DNA from 3 places in the Marinobacter sp. NFXS11 genome. Region 3 is predicted to be linked to each of the others. Evidence: predicted binding sites of a transcription regulator. Region 3 holds the regulator's gene; each other region holds the start of a gene.

Region 1 (5,214 bases), 1.1 Mb from region 3:
AAAACACCGCCGGCAACACATCGTCGATGCGTGCCGATGTTCTCCGGAAACGCCAAACCGAGATAGACTTTATCAACGGGTATCTGGCAAAACTCGGAAAAGAACTCGGTATCGACACGCCGGTGAACCAAATGCTGACTGAACGGGTACAACAACTGTCGTCACATTAACAGGAGCAGACTGATGGGCAACCGCCTTTCCAAGATTTACACCCGCACCGGAGACGATGGCTCCACGGGTCTGGCCGATGGCAACCGGATTGCCAAGAATGCCCAGCGAGTTGAAGCCATGGGCACCGCCGATGAACTCAATTGCCATATCGGGTTGCTAATCGAAACCCTGGACAGCGACGACGAACTGGTGGAGAGCCTGCGCCGCATTCAGCACCATCTGTTTGACCTGGGAGGCGAATTTGCCATCCCCGGCAGCCGTGTGATCGGTGACGAACACATCGAATGGCTGGAAGGCACCCTGGACCGACACAACGAAGGCCTGCCACCGCTTAAGAATTTTGTCCTGCCCGGCGGCAGCCCCGGCGCCGCCCAATGTCACCTTGCCCGGGCGGTCTGCCGTCGTACAGAGCGGGTTGTCGTGGCCCTCGGCCATGAAGACTCCATCAACACTGCTTCCCGGCACTATCTGAACCGTCTCTCAGATCTGTTGTTTGTCATCGCCCGCGTACTGGCCCGGCGCGAGGGTGGCGAAGAAATTCTCTGGGAACAAAAAAAATCTGGCCTCTGAGGGCCGGATTTTTTTATGCGCCTGATCGCGCGCAAAGGTCGCGCCGGTCAGACCTTGAAGGCTTCCACCAGACGCTGAAGCGACGCTGTCAGTTGCGACATTTCTCGGGAAGAACCCAGGGTTTCTTCAGCATTGGCGGCAGTTTTATGGCCCAGCTCGCCAATCTGCTCAACGTTCGAGTTCACGTTTTTCGCGACGGCAGACTGCTCTTCGGCTGCCTGGGCGATCTGGTGACTCATATCCACGATCACGGAGATGCCCTTGGCGATTCTGTCCAGGGCCTCTGTCACCTCTCCAGACTTCTGCACCGTTGCCTCAGTCACGTCCCGGCTGTTGGTCATGGCCGACACCGCGTCTTTGACGCCGCTCTGGAGACGGGAAATCATGCCTTCGATTTCTTCCGTCGATTTGTGTGTGCGCTGTGACAGCGAGCGAACCTCATCGGCAACCACCGCGAATCCACGCCCTTGCTCCCCGGCTCGGGCCGCCTCGATCGCGGCGTTCAGTGCCAGCAGGTTGGTCTGCTCGGCGATGGCCTTGATCTCGACCAGCACCTGACTGATGTTGTCACTGTCCTTGCTGACCCGGTTGATCACTTCCACCGCACCAGAGATTTCACCCGCCAGCTTGTTGATGGTTTCAACCGTGTCGGCCACCACGCCCCGGCCGGTTTCTGTGTCCTGTTCGGCGTTGCTCGCGCTGTCCGCAACGCGGTGCGCGCTTTCGGTGACTTCATGAACCGCCTCAACCATCTGGTTCATGGCTTCATTGATCTGGCCGCTTTCTTCCATCTGACGCGCCACAGCTTCGCTGTTGGCCGCTGCGGTGTCATTGACCCGGGTTGCCTGCTGGTCGACGTCCGCCGTGGTCCGGCTGACAGAGCGGATCAGCTCGGCGATCCGGTCGGTCATGTTATTGAATTCCGTCGTCAACTCGCCCAGCTCATCGCGGTTGCGCAAACTGATGTGCGTGGTCATGTCGCCGGCGGCAACGTTCCGCGCGGCTTCGCTGAAGCGGTTGATGGCGGTACGTACGGACATGAAGAAGCCGATGTAGAGATAGACAACCACAAGCAATACGGCGATCAGGGCAACCACGATCAGGCGACGCTGGTTGATCTCACTCTCGAGCCTTGAGCGCAGGTTCGAATCGACCACGCTGAAGGCAGCCGTCTTGACGTCGTCGTAGTGGGCCAACTGCCCGGACATCAGATCGTCGTATTCGATCCAGGGCATTTCCAGACGCATGGGCGTTATCACGTTCAGATCCAGATGATCCCGAACCACCATCAAACTCTCGTCAACCCGTTGAATGGCGTTGCCTGCCTGATTGGCAAGGGCCGGCGATGCTTCAGAAGCAAGAGCCAAGGCCGGTGAAAGCAAGGAGGTGCGATTGGTCAACTGGTCATAGATTTCGTTCAGGGTTTCGCTCAGGGCGTAACCGACCTGCCCCTCGACCAGTGCAAAGATTCCGTAGGATTTTGCCCGACCAATCACGGTGCGTGCAGCCGGGAGAGAGTCCTGGACCAGGCCCAGAATCAACTGGTTTTCTCTTGAGGCCCCCTGCCCCAAACCAGAGATTTCAATGGTGGCCGAAAGCAGCGCCTGTGCCTTCTGGACGAACTCCTGATAATACTTGAACTGAGGATCGAAGCTGCCCTGATAATTGTCATCGGCCCGCAATGCTTCCCACTCCTGGCGAAGGCCTTCAACCTGATCGGCCCAGGAGCCAGTCGTATCGAACGAGCGCTTTTCTGCGGTCAGAGCTGCCAGCAGGCTATCAATCTCACTGGCGGCTTCTTCGGAAACTGCGGTAATGGCACTCTCATCCTTGATGATCGCCGGTGAGCGATAGTCTCGATAATCCATCGCAGCATCCACCAGCCGATCCACTTGCTGGAGTTGCTCCAGCCCCTCGACGCCCCGGGTCATGGTCTGAACCGAGCGATTCAGCTCGGAAATAGCAAGCCAGGACAGTCCACCAATCGGTAAAAGGAACAGAATGCTGATGAGACTGAACTTGTAAACCATCGGCAGCCGGTTCATCAAGGCAATGGCAGGATTAATGAGTTGCTTCACAGGGACCCTCGTGCTGGCGAATAACCACTGAACGTTAATTCTTTTCTTCTATTGTCGCCTAAAGTCTTAAAAACTTAAGCTTTATTTGTTGTTGAACTGTAATGTTTTATAAAATCCGGGCTAAACGACGCCGGAAATAACCAGCAGGGCGAGTATGCATATCCATACCAACATGCTTCTGTTCAGCAGATCCCTTACCGCTCGCAGACTCCTTCCCCCAAACGCTGTCCACTCATCCGGGTGAATCCGGGAAAACCTCGCTGGATCCAGTGCATACCCGGTTAACGACCCGTTGGCCGAAATCATGAGCACCTCTCCCGCTTTTTTAGAGATTCCAGTCAGAGTTTGGCGGGTTTCACGCAGCCAGCCGGCCAGATCTCCGGCAATTCCGAACGTTAACGACAAAAGCCTGGCAGGAATCCAGCCGGCAAGGTCGGACATTTTTGCAAACCTGGGCCTGGCCGGCGCCTGCGGCCATTGCTCGGCAAGCGCAACCAGCCCACGCGCCAGAACCGCAAGACCAATGCCGCCAACCACATACCAGAAAGCCACCAGAAAGAAACGCTGGAACACCGAAACCATCAGTGCCTTGGACAGGGAGAGGTGCATGGCCTCGGGAGATACTGCGGCTCCCCGCTCATCAGCCGGAAGAAGATCTTTCACATGATGCCAGGCTGACTGCATGTCTCCCCGATGCCACCCCTCCGCATAGGCCCGCAGCACCTGTCGCCAGCCCGGCGTGCCCATCAGGACGACCAGAACCAGGAACTCCAGCGGGTAGGCCGCCATTCTCCAGCCGGACGACACCAGCAGATATTCCGCAAGCCCCAGTATCAGTGCCGGCAACAGGACCAGCGCCAGCCCGGTTGCAATCCCCGATTCATGGCCGGCCCTGACCCGGCTGCCATTGCGGAACCACCGGCGCCAGACCTCGTCGCCGGATAGCATATCCAGGGAGTCCAGACGCCTGCGAACCATGTAGGCCAGAAGAAACACAACAAATACCATTCAGACGGTCCTCCCCGATCCACGGGCTATTTCCAGGGCTGACCGGAAATACCGCCAGTCAAAGGCCGGCCCCGGATCGCTTTTCCTGCCGGGCGCAATGTCGCAGTGCCCGGTAATCCGGCCAGCTGTGATATCCGGCCAGGCCGTCATAATCAGGCCTGCCACTTCCGCCAGCATGCGGTATTGTTCGGTGGTGTAAGGGGTGTCATCGGTTCCTTCGAGTTCAATCCCGATGGAAAAATCATTGCACTCCTCCTGTCCTTCAAAACACGATCGGCCCGCATGCCAGGCTCGATCAAGCAGGCTGACAAACTGGACCAGCGCGCCATCGCGGCGAATAAGCAGGTGTGCAGACACCTGGACGCCCTCGATGGTCTTAAAGTAGGGGTGCGCAGAATGGTCGAGTTGATTACAGAAGAAGTCTTCTATTTCGGGCCCACCAAACTGGCCCGGAGGCAGGCTGATATTATGAACGACCAGAAGAGAGATGCCTGCTCCGTCTGGACGAGGCCCGAAATTCGGCGAAGGGGTCCAGCGGGCGAAGGGAATCCGCCCGGTATCACGAAGCGAGTTTCCATCGGTACCGGAAGCGGTAATGCGTTCGGAAAAAACGTCTGAATCGGGCAAAGTAATTCCAAAAGTTTCAGAGGATTACAGCCTCTGATTGAATCACAAAGTTGCCACGGTTGCCACGAATCAGTCCTTGCGGCTGTTGCGCAGGTTGTCGATGATCGACTCCAGTGCCCGGTCGAAGATCAGGCCGTCATCCAGCATGCTGATATTACCGGCTTCCATGTCGGCGGCCAGCTCCTGACGCAGATACTCGGCGACCTTCGCACCACTTCGATTCACAAAAATGTATTTACCGGTGGCCTTGATAAAGGCGGCGAGCTTGCAGCGCACCCTGGTTTCGTCACGGGTAAGTTCAATCCAGGAACCGACACGCAGGCTTTCTGCCTTTTGCAGCCACTCTGGCGACACGGACGCCGCCTCTGTGTCGGCGCCCCCCTGAGCGGGAGTCTCTCTGACCACAACAGCCGGCTCTTCAGGTTCGGCCGGCAAAGGCGTTGCCTTAACAGCGTCTTCGGCCGCCGGCACAGCCACCGGCGGTTCTATGGGCTGCTCAGAAGTAGGTTCTGCATCGGGCAGGTCTTCTGGTTCCGGAGGTGATTCCGGCCGGGACGGCGCCGTCACCAACCGCTGGAACACGTCCACGTGGGCAAGCTCAAGGTCGCGAATGGCCGCATCAGTGGCAAACGGATCCCAGGAAATCTCCTGCAGCGCCTTGCGAAGGTCGTCCACAATAGCCGGTATCGCCCTCAGCAGATCTGCCCTGGTGGTATCAGTGACCGGGCGCGGATCCACACTCCAGACCAGCTGCTCGGTC
Region 2 (5,214 bases), 550 kb from region 3:
CTTTGCCTGATGCTATTGGGTTTCTGCCTGGCAGCGGGACCCCTCTCAGCCGCAGCGTCATCGACCACTGCGTCGCAGGCAGCCGTGCGCGGTTACGTACTCTGGTACCGGAACTACGACAGCCCTGCCATCCGGGCCCTGGTGGAGCTTGCTCTCAAGAAAACGCCCGAGTACGGAGAATTTCAGATCATCAGAAGTGAAGAGCTGAGCCAGGGCCGCGTACTGAGGGAACTGACAGATGGCCAGTCACGATTAGTTGACATTGCCAATGTCGCTACCTCCGCAGAACGGGAGAAGTCCCTGACCGCCATACCGTTTCCGGTCGATGGCGGGTTGCTCGGTTTTCGGGTTTGCGTGGTCATGCCGGAATCCCTGCCCAGGTTTGCGGGAATCAAGACTCTGGATGACTTGAGAGACAGTCAGATTCGGATTGGCCAGGGCGCCCACTGGCCAGACACACCGGTGCTTGAAGCCAACGGCATTCCGGTGGTCACTCATTCCCGATACGAAATACTGTTCGGAATGTTGCGTAATGAACGCTTTGAGTGTTTTGCCAGGGGCGTAAGCGAAGTGCTTTACGATCTGGAATTGGAGCAGGATCCCAATCTGATAATTGAGCCTGATCTGTTGATCGCCTACCCGATGCCGTCTTATCTCTTTGTCGGTCCCGAAGACCAGGAAACCGCGCATCGCCTGCAGTTGGGAATCGAACGCGCCATCCTCGATGGCAGCTTCAATGATTTCCTCAGGCACTACTACGCCCGCGCGGTGAAAGAGCTTGATCTCGACGAGCGTACGGTCATTACCCTCGAAAACCCGTACCTGAGCGAAGAATCCCGTTACGTTGGGCGCAAAACCTTCGAGAACCTGCGCCGTCGACTGGAAGTCCTCAGTCGCTAGCAGTCGCCCTTCGCTTACACCCGGAACCTCGACACGTTCTGGTTCAGTGCGGTGCCGATGCGTTCAATCTGCCCGCTGTAAACATCGTTTTCGGTGGCCGCGGCGGCCGCTTCCTGGCCCTGATCCGCAATCCGGGTAATCGACGAGTTCAATTCCTCGGTAACCGACGTCTGTTCTTCGGAAGCTGTGGCAATCTGCGACGTCATCTGGCTGATGGATGTGATGGCCTCGGCAATCCGGTTGAGAGCCTCCATGGCGTCCTGGGCTTTTTCCATGCTGACATTGGATACCGCGGTTGAGGCATTCATGACATCGACCGCATCATTGGCGCCCTTCTGCAGACGCTCAATCATGTTGTTGATTTCCTCGGTGCTGGACTGAGTACGCTGGGCAAGGTTGCGTACCTCGTCTGCCACAACTGCGAAGCCTCGCCCTGCTTCACCGGCCCGAGCCGCTTCAATGGCAGCATTCAATGCCAGCAGGTTGGTTTGCTCTGCAATACCCTGAATAACTTCAAGAACCGTCGTGATGGACGCAACGTCCTTGCCAAGCGTGTTGATGACCTCCGCGGCTGCATTGATCTCCTTCGAGAGCTTCTGTACGGCGTCCCGGGAGGCAGCGACTGTCTCCAGCGAAGCCCTGCTGTCCGCATCCGCGGTGTTGGCGGCATCTGCGGTTTGCTGTGCGTTCTGGGCGATCTCACCGGCAGCGGCCGACATCTCGTTGATTGCCGTCGCCACCATGTCGATCTCGGCCTGTTGGCTTTCCACGCTCGAACGACTGGTACTGGCGGTATCTCTAAGCGAGCTGACATTATCCCCGAGTTCGGCGCTACCCTTCTGGACATCCCGGACGACCGTCTGGATATTCTCGGCAAACTGGTTAAAGCTCCGGGCCAACTCACCGAACTCATCTTTTGCACTGTCGTCCAGGCGCTGGGTCAGGTCGGCATCACCACTGCCAATATCCGCCATGGCCTTGTTCAAGCGGCGAACCGGCGCCATCAGAACCTTGATGCCCAGATGCAGGATCACCAGAGAAAAGATCAGGCCGATCACGGCCATGATCAATCCAGTCATCCTGGCGCTCTGGACCGGTGCGTTGATCTTGTCCGCGTTTACAAAGGTCCCCAGATACCACTGTACCCCGCGCGCTTCACTGATCGGATGGAAACTGGCCTCCCAGTTGCCATCATCATTAGTGTATTCGTGGGCATCCCCGCCAAGATCCGGCTTGCCGCCAATGAGCTCACTGATGTTCTTGCCGACAAGGTTTTGCCGTGGGTGGAACAGTATGGTGCCCCGCTCATTGATCAAAGCGGCGTAACCGGTGTCCGCCAGGGTGACTGTGCTCAGGGTTTTTGCTATGGCGCCCAGTCCTATATCAGCACCGGCCACGCCCTCGTAGTCACCGCGCTTAACGGGCGCAAGTGTGGAGATGATCATGTCGTTGGTGCTGGCATCCTGATACGGCTCGGTGAACGAGGCGCTGCCGAGGCTCATCGCCTTCTTGTACCAGGGGCGCTGGCGGGGATCGTAATCCGCTGGCAGCGTGGCATTCGCCTCGGGTGATTTCATCAGCATGTAGCCGTCGGTACGCCCTACATAGACATCCCGGAACCCGCCGCCGGTGGTAATAGCCTGAAGAATAACCCGCGCCTCTTCGTCGTTCTCGGCATTCTCCAAGGCTTTTGCGGTGGCTTCAGTCATCACCAGCCGGGTATTGAGCCACTCGGCGATGCTCGACGTGCTCTGCTGCACGGTGTCGTCAATCAACGCGTTCACATAGGTTTCTGTGGTGTTTTGTAGCCGTAAATCGCCAGAGAGCGTAAAAGCCCCCATAACCAACAGCAACAGAATACCGAAAGCAGTCAGGAGCTTTTGCCCGAATGTCAGCTGCACGGTCGAGTCCTCAGCAATAAATTGATATTCGTTAATGTGTGTTTCGGCCCATGGTGCGAAGTCTTTAGCGGCTTCTGTTAAACTTTCTAATTATTGGCGCAGACGCTGAGATTGTCCTCATTCCATAACGAACGGGAGCCGAACTGAATGGCCCATGAAGAACTGCACCTCAATCTCCGGAACCTGAGGCTTGATGACTACGATCAGCTTCAGAAGCTTATGGATCGGGTATACGACGACATCGGAGGCTCCTGGCCGAAGGACACCATCAAGGCATTGGTGGAGCAGTTCCCCGACGGCCAGATCTGCATTGAGGAAAGTGGCCAGCTTATTGCGGTTGCGCTGACGGTCTGCGTTAAGTACGAGCGTTTCAGCAACCCGCATACCTACGACGATCTGATCCTCCGTAACGAAAAGATCTGGCACAACGCCAATGGTGACTCGCTCTATGGGCTGGATGTCTTTATCCACCCGGACTATCGGGGCTACCGCCTGGGTCGCCGACTCTACGAAGCGCGAAAAGAACTCTGCCGCTCCATGAACCTGCGTGCCATCCTGGCGGGCGGGCGCATACCGAGCTACTTCAAATACGCCGAACAGTATTCACCCGAAGAGTATATTCAGCGGGTCGATCGCAAGGAAATCTACGATCCGATTCTGAGTTTCCAGCTTTCGAATGATTTCCAGGTTACGCGGTTGATGCACAAATACCTGCCCGAGGATGAGAAATCCCAGGGCTACGCGACGTTGCTGGAATGGCGGAACATTCTCTACACCCCACCTTCCCCGGTTCTGAGCGTCAAGAAAACCCAGATACGGCTGGGCGCTGTGCAATGGCAGATGCGTGAATTCACCTCGGTTGAGGAGGTGCTCGAGCAGGTTGAGTACTTCGTGGATGCCTTGTCTGACTACAAAAGTGACTTCGCTATCTTCCCGGAGTTTTTCAACGCGCCGCTGATGGGGCTTACCGATCAGATGGACCAGACCCGGGCCATCCGTTTCCTCGCCGGATTTACCCAGCAGTTCCGGGAAGAGATGTCTGAAATGGCGGTGAGCTACAACATCAACATTATCACCGGCTCCATGCCACTGATCGAAAACGATCGGGTGTATAACGTGTCCTATCTCTGCCACCGGGACGGTCGTGTTGATGAGCAGCGCAAGATTCACATCACGCCCCACGAACGCCGCGACTGGGTTATCGAGGGCGGCAACCAGTTTGAGGTATTCGAGACCGATGCCGGCCGGGTTGCCATCATGATCTGCTATGACATCGAATTCCCTGAACTTGGCCGTATTGCTGCCAGCCAGGAGGTTGATATCATCATGGTGCCGTTCTGGACCGACACCAAAAACGGCTACCTCAGGGTTCGCCAGTGCGCCCAGGCTCGCGCAATCGAAAACGAATGCTATGTGGTAGTCACTGGTAGCGTTGGCAACCTGCCGAAAGTCGAGAACCTGGACGTCCAGTACGCCCAGTCTGCCGTATTCTCACCGTCGGATTTTGCCTTCCCGCACGATGCAGTCATGGCGGAAACCACGCCGAATACGGAGATGATCATGTTCTCCGATATGGACCTGGAAAAGCTGAAACTGGTGCGTAACGAGGGGTCTGTCACCAACCTGAAGGATCGCCGCGTTGATATGTATGAATTGAAGACCAAGTAAACTGGCCCGATCAGCCAGGTGAAATTGTTAAATAACTGCGTTAGCGGTCGATCGTATGGCACTGATGGCGTTGCAAAACTAAAATTCAGTGTCTATTGTTTAACCAATATCCAGCCTGTCTCCCAATGAGACAGGTTGCTGTGGATACGGAAATCACCAGAGAACCCGATTCATGAACGAAGCATTGCCGGACCTTGTCGCACGATTCCGAGTCAGACAGGGCCTTTTTCGAAAGGAACTTGTCGAGGCCGCCCTCTATGAACTGGACGGCTACGGTTGTGTTATGAAAACCGACAAAGTGTTCAACCCGGGTGATACCGTGGTGCTGGATCTCGTGATGGACATGCCGTTCGACAAAATCCGCGCGGAAGGGCTCGCCGGCCTGGTGACCGAACGAAGAAAACACTGCAGCAATTTCTTCTATTCAATCGATTTTGTAGAGCTCGACTCCAACGGCAGCTCGTCGCTGGCGGAAAAGCTCCGCAGAATCCGGGAAGTGCTATCCAAGAAACAGTCGCTCAAATCACGTCGTTCCCCAGGCTCCATGTCCGGTTTCCGGCAGATGGCCTGATATTGATTTTCGTTGAAACCTGCCCGTAAGGAGACATTCCATGGCGAAGAAAGCCAAACAGAACGTTGATAAAATCGTTAAAAAGGTCAACAAGGAGTTCGAAAAGACTTCTTCCCAGATCGAAGGCCTGGTGAACGATGCGCTGAAGCAGTTCGACAGCCTGCAAAACCAGGT
Region 3 (5,214 bases):
CAGCGGCCGGCGCCCCCTCGCCTTCCGGCTGGGCCAGGGCATCCAGGCGGGCGATCAGTTCGTCCGGGGCGGGTGTCAGCTCCTCGTGATTGCGGACCTGCTCAAACATGGCATTGACGTTATCCAGGGCTTCGAGAACCACGTCCATCAGTTCAGAGTCCACCTTGCGCTTGTGATTGCGCAGGATGTCAAAAACGTTTTCGGCGGAATGGCAGCAATTTACCAGTGCTTCAAGCTGAAGGAAGCCCGCGCCGCCTTTAACGGTGTGAAAGCCACGGAAGATGGCGTTAAGCAGATCACTGTCGTCAGGATGTTGCTCAAGATCTACCAACTGCTCTGACAGCTTTTCGAGGATCTCGCCGGCTTCTACCAGGAAGTCCTGCAAAATCTCTTCATCAGCATCAAACGCCATGCGCTACCCTCATTATTCAGAAACCGAGACTGGACAACAGGTCGTCTACGTCGTCCTGTCCCGAAACTACATCTTCACGCTCATCGGCCTTGATCTGGGGCCCGACGCCCTTCTCTGCAGACTCTTCTTTTTCTTCAATCTGGTGCACCGTGCCCGTGAGCTGGTCCACATGACTGGCCATCACCACCAGGCTGAGCATCTGCTCCTCAACCTCTTTCACAAGAGCGGTGACCTTCTGGATGACCTGCCCTGTCAGATCCTGATAGTCCTGAGCCAGCAGGATTTCCGACAGGTTGCTGTACATGGTGTCGGCATCGGTTGCCATGCTGACAAAAAAGCGATCAATCCGGCCGTACAGCTCGCGAAACTCAGCCGGCTGCATTTCCCGGCGACGGAGGCGCTGCCACTCATCACGCAACGCGGCGGCCTCGTCTCTGAGGGCATTGGCCACGGGCATGGTTTCCTCAACCAGGTCCATGGTCCGGTTGGCTGCTTCGCCGGTCATCTGCACAACGTATTCGAGACGATCAGAGGCATCTGTCATCTTTGACAGGGCTTCCTGCTGTTCGGCGTTACGGGGATCAATCTGGAAGTTCCGGATTGCTTCGTGCAGGCTCCGGGTCAGCCGCCCTACCTCACGGTACAGACTCTGATCCCTTACCTCGCTGAGTTCATTGATCAGGGTCATGGCTTTGGCATAATCACCCGCATCAACACTCTCGGCCAGTTCCGCTGCCTGCCGCTGGAGCTTTTCCGTCACCTCCGGTTCAAGGCCCCGATGGTTCTTTTTGCTATCGCTCATGAGAGCCATCCGACCTCTGGTTACTGGATTCTTTCAAAGATTTTCTCAATCTTTTCCTTGAGCACGGCAGCGGTGAATGGCTTGACCACATAACCATTCACGCCTGCTTGGGCAGCGGCAACGATCTGGTCGCGCTTGGCCTCAGCAGTCACCATCAATACCGGCAGGGTTTTGAGATTCTCGTCTGCCCGAACGGCCTTGAGAAGATCGAAGCCTGACATGCCCGGCATGTTCCAGTCGGTCACCAGAAAATCGTATTTGCCGCTTTTGAGCATTGGCAGCGCCGTGTTGCCATCGTCAGCTTCATCGGTGTTGGTGAAGCCAAGATCACGCAGCAGGTTCTTGATGATCCGTCGCATTGTGGAGAAGTCGTCCACAATGAGGATTTTCATGTTTTTGTCCAATGGGACCTCCAGTTAGTAACACCCGGAATTCGTTTGACCTTTGCGTTCAAAGTCTAGCAGGCCGCTGTTTTAACCGCTTATTGTCGGATCTTTGCTTCGGTTGTAAAGCATCGGTTACCAAAAACTACAGACTACCTCGTTGCCGACACAGACTGAACGCGGTCAGCTGTCAGATTCCTGGCGCCAATCCGAGAGCCGGCCCCGAAGGCGCAGGGCTGCCTGACTGTGAATCTGGCTTACCCGGCTCTCACTGACGCCAAGCACCGCACCAATCTCCTTGAGGTTCAGTTCTTCCTGGTAGTAAAGGCTCAACACCAGCTTTTCCCGCTCCGGCAGGTCTTCAATCGCCTCAGCGAGGCTCCTCCGGAAGGCATCGGAGGACAATCCCTCCAGGGGATTATCCTGCGTCTCTGTCTGTTCTATCGGCAGCTCTCCGGATTCATTGAGCTCGTCGAGGCTAAAAAGTCGACCGCTGTTGGAATCGGAAAGGTAGGAGTGATATTCGGCCAGCCCCATACCCAGCTCTTCGGCCACTTCCTGATCATGGGCTTCTCGGCCAAGTCGGTCTTCAACGGTCTTGATGGCCTGGGAAATTCGACGGGCGTTGCGGTGAACAGAACGTGGCACCCAGTCACCCTTGCGGATTTCGTCCACCATGGCGCCGCGAATCCGGATACCGGCGTAAGTCTCGAAAGTAGCACCTTTGGTGGAACTGTAACGCTGGGCGGCCTCGAGCAGACCGATCATGCCGGCCTGCATCAGGTCTTCAAGCTGGACGGACGCCGGCAGGCGGGCCATCAGGTGAAGGGCAATTTTCTTGACCAGCGGCGCGTGCTGCTCAATGAGCTGAGCCGGCTTCTGCGCGCTTGACTGGTTATAGATTCCGAGGTTTTTCGCCAATGTCATGTATCCGGTTTTTTGTTTGACTGGATCCGATTCAGACTTCGACGAGCCGCTCCACAAAAAATTCCAGATGCCCGCGGGGAGAGGACGGCAACGGCCAGCTATCTACCTTGTCCGCCAACGCCTTGATGGCCAGTGAAGCTTTCGCCCTGGGATAGGCGTCCAGCACCGCACGCTGACGCTGAACCGCTTTCTTCACGGCCTCATCGTAGGGGACTATTCCCACGTATTGTAGTGCCACATCGAGGAAGCGCTCGGTGACCCGGGTCAGTTTTTCAAACAGATGCCGGCCTTCCTGTTCATTCCGGACCTGGTTGGCAAGAATGCGGAACCGATTCGTGCCGTACTCGCGATTCATGAGCTTGATCAGGGCGTAACAGTCTGTAATGGACGTGGGCTCGTCACACACCACCAGCAACAACTCCTGGGACGCCCTGAGAAAACTGACCACCGATTCGGAGATACCGGCAGCGGTATCCACAATCAGAACATCAATCTGGTCCCCAAGCTCGCTAAACGCGTTAATCAGCCCGGCATGCTCCATGGGGCTGAGCTGCGTCATTCTCTGGGTACCGGAAGAGGCGGGGACAATCTTGATGCCGCCGGGACCATTCACCAGAACGTCCTTCAGGTCACAATCGCCGGCCAGAACATCCTGGAGGTTGCGATTGGCAGTGATGCCCAGCAAGACGTCGATATTGGCGAGCCCCAGATCGGCGTCGAGCAGCACCACTCTCCGGCCTTTCTGCGCCAGGGCAATTCCGAGGTTAACCGACACGTTACTCTTGCCGACACCACCCTTTCCGCCGGAAACTGCAATCACCTGTACCGGATGTGCTCTGCTCATACTGTTTTTGGTCTCTCGCCACGTTTCGCCGGCTGTTTCTCCGACGCCTGCTGTCAATCTGTCCGGTCTCAGGCGTGTTCTTTCAGGCCCTCTGCGACCGCTTGCTGTTGCTGGAGTGTTTTCAGCCGATCCACGGCCAACCGCACCAGCGGAACGGCTTCTGCGTGGTGCAGGTCTTCAGGAATCTTCTGGCCGTCTGTGTAATAGGCTACCGGCAGACCGGTTTCCATCACAAACCCGAGAGACTCGCCCAGCGTCAGGGCCTCGTCGATTTTGGTCATCACACAGCCCGCAAGATTTGCCATCTTATAGCAATGCCACACGGATTTCATGATGCGAGGCTGACTGGTTGCCGAGACCACCAGATGGGTTTTGATATTGTGATGGCTGCGAGCCAGTTCGGCCAGCTGTTCCTGATAGCCTTTGTCCGCACTGGTCAGTCCGGCGGTATCAATCAGCACCAGATGACGGTCTGACAGCTCGTCCAGAATATCGTCCAGACTGTGGCTCTCATCCACGACCCGAACCGGCACATTCAGGATCCGACCGAACACGAATAACTGCTCGTGCGCCGCCACCCGATAGCGATCCGTGGTAACCAGGGCCACGGAATCGGAACCATGCTTGAGCACGTAGCGAGCGGCGAGTTTTCCGATGGTGGTGGTTTTCCCGGACCCTGTCGGCCCCACCAACGCGTAGGCGCCGCCCTCATCCAGCCACTCCATGCGGGAGGTCCGGACCCCGGTACACAGCATTTTCAGGGACTGCTTCCAACCGTCTTCCAGACGCCCCGCCTTGTGACGACGGGAAATTGACCCCGCCAGATCACTGCCGAGGCCGAACTCCTGCAAGCGCTCGGCAAGCCTCTGCTGCACGGCGGTGGTCGCAGAAACCTCCGGCTCCGTTTGCGGCCGACGGCCCTGCATCATGTCTCTGAGCGAGCTGATCTCGGCCCGCATCTGCGCCAGCTCATCGGAATAGGCTTCCCTCGGCGCCTGTGGCAGAGGTTCAATATCACCAAAACCACCGCTCACCTCTTCCTGAATGCCAGCGAACGAACCGGCGTAGCTCGCGCCCTGGGATGCCCGCTTTTCCCGGACTTCACGGATGCGGTCCCGGGACCGGCTCAGCTCGTCCTCAAGACGCCTGTGCTGGTCGGCGTGCATCTCGGCCAAGCGGGACCCGTTGGTGGCTTCTTCTGCCTGGTTGCCCAGTCGCTGGCGCGCCATATTCTCGTCATAGTCCAGCGCCGTCACAATTTCGACACCGCCGTCGACCCGACGATTGGAAAGGATCACGGCGTCCGGCCCCATCTGTTCACTGACCTGCTTGAGCGCCTCGGCCATGGTCTGAGCAAAAAACCGTTTTACTTTCATGATGCCTCTTCCTCCACCGGCAACGCCGTGCCGGCGCTGTCCGCTCTGTCATCCGCGCCGTTACTGGCCAACGGACGCCACGATCGTAATCTGTTTGTTATCCGGAATTTCCTGGTACGAGAGCACATGGAGCCGCTCTACCCCGTAGCTGGCGAACTTCGCCAGCACCGGCCTCAGGGGCCCGGACACCAGCAGAATGGCTGGCTTGCCGAGCATCTCCTGACGCTGGACGCTCTCCTGAAGCGAGCGCTGGAGTTTTTCAACCATATTCGGCTCCAGGACCAGGCCAATATCTTCCTGTCCGCCGGATTGTTGACTCTGCTGAACAGACTTTAGCAATAACTGTTCCAGATCCGGATCCAGGGTGATCACCGGTATCTCTGATTCGTTGCCGCAGATACTCTGGACAATCATCCGGCGCAGGGACTGCCGCGCAACGGTGGTCAACAGCTTCGGATCCTGACTCTTCG

What was found. Region 3 encodes FliA, which starts transcription of late flagellar genes. Its sites were predicted from a motif close to CTAAAGTTTNNNNNNNNNNNGCCGNTAA; they were not measured.
Region 1: a site for FliA is predicted at 2,871-2,898, ahead of J3362_RS08805 (methyl-accepting chemotaxis protein). Genes of this name have one in related genera too.
Region 2: a site for FliA is predicted at 2,842-2,869, ahead of J3362_RS06475 (methyl-accepting chemotaxis protein). Genes of this name have one in related genera too.

What each region holds. Positions count from the first base shown of each region.
Region 1 covers NZ_JAGDDV010000001.1:1,885,198-1,890,411, forward strand. The annotation lists gene J3362_RS08795 (ketopantoate reductase family protein) at 1-170, shown strand, start outside; gene J3362_RS08800 (cob(I)yrinic acid a,c-diamide adenosyltransferase) at 184-741, shown strand; gene J3362_RS08805 (methyl-accepting chemotaxis protein) at 789-2,819, opposite strand; gene J3362_RS08810 (histidine kinase) at 2,940-3,827, opposite strand; gene ampD (1,6-anhydro-N-acetylmuramyl-L-alanine amidase AmpD) at 3,828-4,424, opposite strand; gene J3362_RS08820 (DUF1631 domain-containing protein) at 4,524-5,214, opposite strand, start outside.
Region 2 covers NZ_JAGDDV010000001.1:1,376,246-1,381,459, reverse strand. The annotation lists gene J3362_RS06480 (type 2 periplasmic-binding domain-containing protein) at 1-900, shown strand, start outside; gene J3362_RS06475 (methyl-accepting chemotaxis protein) at 915-2,801, opposite strand; gene J3362_RS06470 (carbon-nitrogen hydrolase family protein) at 2,949-4,469, shown strand; gene J3362_RS06465 (hypothetical protein) at 4,642-5,040, shown strand; gene J3362_RS06460 (helix-hairpin-helix domain-containing protein) at 5,081-5,214, shown strand, end outside.
Region 3 covers NZ_JAGDDV010000001.1:824,664-829,877, reverse strand. The annotation lists gene J3362_RS03940 (chemotaxis protein CheA) at 1-412, opposite strand, end outside; gene J3362_RS03935 (protein phosphatase CheZ) at 429-1,214, opposite strand; gene cheY (chemotaxis response regulator CheY) at 1,235-1,618, opposite strand; gene J3362_RS03925 (RNA polymerase sigma factor FliA) at 1,781-2,524, opposite strand; gene J3362_RS03920 (MinD/ParA family protein) at 2,556-3,368, opposite strand; gene flhF (flagellar biosynthesis GTPase FlhF) at 3,437-4,744, opposite strand; gene flhA (flagellar biosynthesis protein FlhA) at 4,805-5,214, opposite strand, start outside.